DNA from 2 places in the Methylophaga sp. UBA2012 genome. Region 2 is predicted to be linked to the other one. Evidence: riboswitches for the same ligand, from Rfam matches in the RefSeq annotation. Region 2 holds a riboswitch; the other holds the start of a gene.
The links. Region 2 has a riboswitch for thiamine pyrophosphate ahead of B2248_RS04805 (TonB-dependent receptor). Riboswitches for the same ligand answer to the same signal wherever they lie in the genome.
Positions count from the first base shown of each region.

Region 1: linked by a shared signal. The riboswitch ahead of thiC (phosphomethylpyrimidine synthase ThiC) and the one ahead of B2248_RS04805 (TonB-dependent receptor) in region 2 are both predicted to bind thiamine pyrophosphate.

Region 1 covers NZ_DDCG01000009.1:328,474-330,669, forward strand. Annotated here, with positions in the region: gene thiC (phosphomethylpyrimidine synthase ThiC) at 1-1,159, opposite strand, end outside; TPP riboswitch at 1,261-1,366, opposite strand; gene B2248_RS08505 (Smr/MutS family protein) at 1,459-2,013, shown strand; gene B2248_RS08510 (DMT family protein) at 2,044-2,196, shown strand, end outside.
Region 2 covers NZ_DDCG01000005.1:11,623-13,818, reverse strand. Annotated here, with positions in the region: gene cysB (HTH-type transcriptional regulator CysB) at 1-184, shown strand, start outside; gene B2248_RS04810 (hypothetical protein) at 230-559, shown strand; TPP riboswitch at 648-752, shown strand; gene B2248_RS04805 (TonB-dependent receptor) at 819-2,196, shown strand, end outside.

The DNA of each region.
Region 1 (2,196 bases), on a different contig from region 2:
CCGCCTGAGAGCCTGGACGTAAACCATCACCCAGTGAGAATGACACGTCATAAGCTTTCATGATTTCGCAGATATCTTCGAAATGCGTATACAGGAAACTTTCTTCATGATGCGCCAGACACCATGCCGCCATAATCGAGCCACCACGCGAAACAATACCGGTTGTACGGTTTACCGTCAGTGGAATATGCGCCAGTCGAACACCGGCATGGATAGTGAAATAATCGACGCCCTGCTCAGCTTGTTCAATCAAGGTATCTCTGAACACTTCCCAGGTCAGGTCTTCAGCGACACCATTCACCTTTTCCAGTGCCTGATAAATCGGCACCGTACCTACTGGCACGGGTGAGTTACGGATGATCCATTCTCGGGTCTGATGAATATGTTTGCCAGTCGATAAATCCATAATGGTGTCACCGCCCCAGCGGGTACTCCACACCATTTTTTCAACTTCTTCTTCAATCGACGAAGTCGTAGCAGAGTTACCGATATTCGCATTAATTTTTACCAGAAAATTACGGCCAATGATCATCGGCTCGGTTTCTGGATGATTGATATTGGCAGGAATAATGGCACGACCTTCAGCCACTTCTTTTCGTACAAACTCGGCTGTAATGTAGTGATCCATATTCTCAGGCAGCTCACCACGCTGTGCTAAGGCTTCGCGCCCCATACTTTCACGAATAGCAATGTATTCCATTTCTGGGGTAATGATGCCCTGACGTGCGTAATGCATTTGGCTGACATTTTTGCCCGCTTTTGCTTTACGAGGTAAACGACGGTGATTAAACAGTGGAATATCAAAATCCTGAGCATCTTGCTCACGGGTATATTCTGAACTGAACTGGGCTAACTGTTCAGTGTCATCCCGCTCATCGATCCAGGTTTGACGTATTAATGGCAGCCCTTTTTCAATATCAATGGTCGCTTTTGGATCGGTGTATAAACCCGAAGTGTCATACACAACAACAGGTTCGTTAGGAATAGCAGGCAAATCAGGATTGGCGTTGGGTGTATCCGTTAAATGAATCTGACGGAATGGCACCAGTAAATCGTCGCGGCTGCCTTTGATGTAAAACTTCTCACTCCCCGCCAATGGCTCAGTTGTAATGCCGCTACGGTCTTTAATGTTAATAACTTTATTGGATTGTGTAGACACGTCTCTTCCCCTAAATGAAAACCACGACGGGGAAGATGAGATCGTTGCGCGAAAGCGAACAAGAAGACAGACACCAAACGAAAATGGATCTCGAGTGTAAAACAGGTGTCCTGCTTGTTTCCTACGGAGGTTCTAGCCTCTTCAGGTTCAACGGGTTTCATCTCAGCCTTTCCGGATTATTCCGGGCGGGCACCCCGACAAGTGATTCGCATGGTAAATCAAAAAGGATTTTTTGCACAAGCCTCATCTGGCACAATAGTCGCCAACTTTCACTTAAATCCGCAGGCAGCCGCACGCTCATGGCAAATAAAGATGACGATACCGATGAGGACGAATTTGCATTATTTCGCCAAGAAATGCGCGATGCTACCCGTATCCGCCAAAACCGTCTGATTCATAACAAACCCAAGCCCGTTGCAAAAGCTATCCGGCAAAAAATTATTGATGATGAATATCAGGGTGAACCATTCTCTGATATGTTTTCTCCAGAAACCGTAGGCAATGAGGAATACCTCGAATACCGTGGCCCCGGTATTCAGCACAAACTATTCGGCAAGCTGCGTAATGGCAAGGTGCATATTGAAGCAGAATTAGACTTACACGGTATGACCATTGCCAAAGCCGAACCGACACTGTCCGAGTTTTTAGAGTTCTGCCAGCAGCAACAAATTCGTTGCGTGCGTATCATCCATGGTAAAGGCTGGGGCTCGCGTGATAACAAGCCTGTACTAAAGAGCAAACTCAATCACTGGTTAAGACAAAGTCAGAGCGTGCTCGCATTTTGCAGTGCGACGGTAGATGATGGCGGCACAGGTGCGTTATACGTGCTCCTTAAAAGATTATTTCATGAATAATGGCTGTTTTTATCGTTTAGGTTAGAGTTAATGAATCCAATACTGGTTAGTGTGTCCTTGCTGGTTTGCAGCAATATTTTTATGACGTTTGCCTGGTACGCTCACCTAAAAGAACTCAACAATAAACCCTGGATTATTGCCGCATTGATAAGCTGGGGAATCGCATTATTCGAATACTTATTA
Region 2 (2,196 bases):
GGCATTTGATCCTGACAAAGATGCACCTCTGCAGGCACTGGATGCCAGACATTTGTTTCCACCAAGTGTTACCCACATGGGCATTCGTAAAGGCAGTTATCTTCGAAGTTATATGTATGCCTTTATCGAATTTTTTGCGGCTCATCTTGATAAAAAGACTGTTGAAAAAGCCATCAGTCTTTAAATCTGGCAAGATAATCTGTTTAGTTCACTTTCACTGGGATCATCAATGAACACAACACCTTCCCATACCAAAATACGACAGCTAATAAAGCAGCTTGAAAACATTATTCCCGCGGAGCATCACTATTTACTGACTGAACTGAAGTCTGAAATTGAGCAATTAGTGACTGTTTTACCCGATACATTATTATCGGGTGAATATCTCGCTAAACCTGAATTTGATGCACCTTCTGGTTGTTATCGTCGTGGTCAGGAGTCGGTATTCTATTGCCCTCGTTGTTATGAAACACAACAAGATTTAATCGCCACGCAACGTATCAACAGCCGTCTACGTGTATGCCCTCAGTGCAGAGCCAGTATCAAACCTGCCAAATAAATACCGTGATAAGTTTCTTGCTAGAAAAAAGAGTGTAATTACAATAGAATAATGACTATTCACAGGATGTGACTGCAGAAATATAAGGAATGATGCCTCGGGGTGGCGAAAGCCTGAGATGCTCGTTTAAAGAGCGGACCCGATGAACCTGATCCAGTTAATACTGGCGTAGGGACAGGCTGAAATAGATCTTCATCTACACCGCATTGGTGTCTCTCGATTTATTCCCCTGTCCTTTTTGATTCAAAAAAGGATAACCATGAAAGTAAAAACACTTGCCATAGCGGTTTCAACGGCTATGTCATCGCCAGTGGCCTTAGCGGAAGTCACCCCTGCTGACTTACCATCAATGATCGTCAGTGCTGATTTTCGTCCTAACGATGCACATGACACACCGATAAGTTTAACCACGATTGATGAAGACACTATTGAATCTCGTGGTGCTCAGCATATTGAGGACGTGATTAATCTTGCTCCTAACGTCAACTTCTCCAGCGGTGCATCAAGAGGTCAATTTTTCCAGATTCGTGGCATTGGTGAACGGAGTGAGTTCCAAGCCCCACTCAACCCTTCGGTAGGTTTGTATGTCGATGGCATCGACTTTAGCCGAAGTGGTGGTGCAGCAACTCTATTTGATATTGAGTCAGTCGAGATTTTGCGTGGTCCTCAAGGCACACGTTATGGTGCAAATGGAATGGCCGGCACCATCAACTTGAAAAGTACTGAACCGACAAATGATCTTGCTATGAAGTTTGAATCAACTTTAGCCACTTATAATACTCATGCTGAAGGCATCGCTGTTGGAGGCCCGTTAATTGATAATACTTTACTTGGTCGTTTTTCTGTTCATAGCTATAAGTCTGATGGCTACATGGATAACGACTTTTTAGGTAGAGATAATACCCAAAACCGTGATGAAATCACTGCCAGAGGCCACCTAAAATGGCTTGCCACTGATGACCTGACTATTGATCTTAATGTATTACATCTAAATATAGACAATGGTTACGATGCATTCACGCTTGATAACAGCCGTAATAGCCTGTCTGACCAACCCGGTAAAGATGCTCAAAATACTAATGCATTTGCTTTAAAGACCGACTACCGAGCGAATGACAGAGTCCAATTACAATCTAGTCTTAGCTATTCAAAGTCAAATCTTGAATACAGTTACGATGATGACTGGTCGTATAAATCTCAATTTCCAGTTGATGCCACTTGTATAGATTCCGATGATTCTAACGATGCGTTCACATGTCCTTATAGTGGTTTTGATCAATACAAACGTAAACGTGAAAACACCGCTTTAGAATTCCGTGCATTATCAAATGAGAATGGACGTATTTTTGCTGATACTACGGATTGGACAGTTGGACTATATATTTCAGAACAACGTCAGAACTTGGATCGTACTTATTATTCAAATGCTATTAATAGTGATGCTGTAACAGGATTTGTCACAAAAAATGCCTATAAAACGCTAAACACCTCTGTATATGGTCAATTGGATACTGCTCTGACAGAAGATCTCAAACTAATTAGCGGGTTACGCGCTGAGTATTGGGATGCAGACTATAAAGATTCTGCAGGACTTAAAGATGATCCAAACGACTGGATGTTTGGTGGAAAGTTAGGTC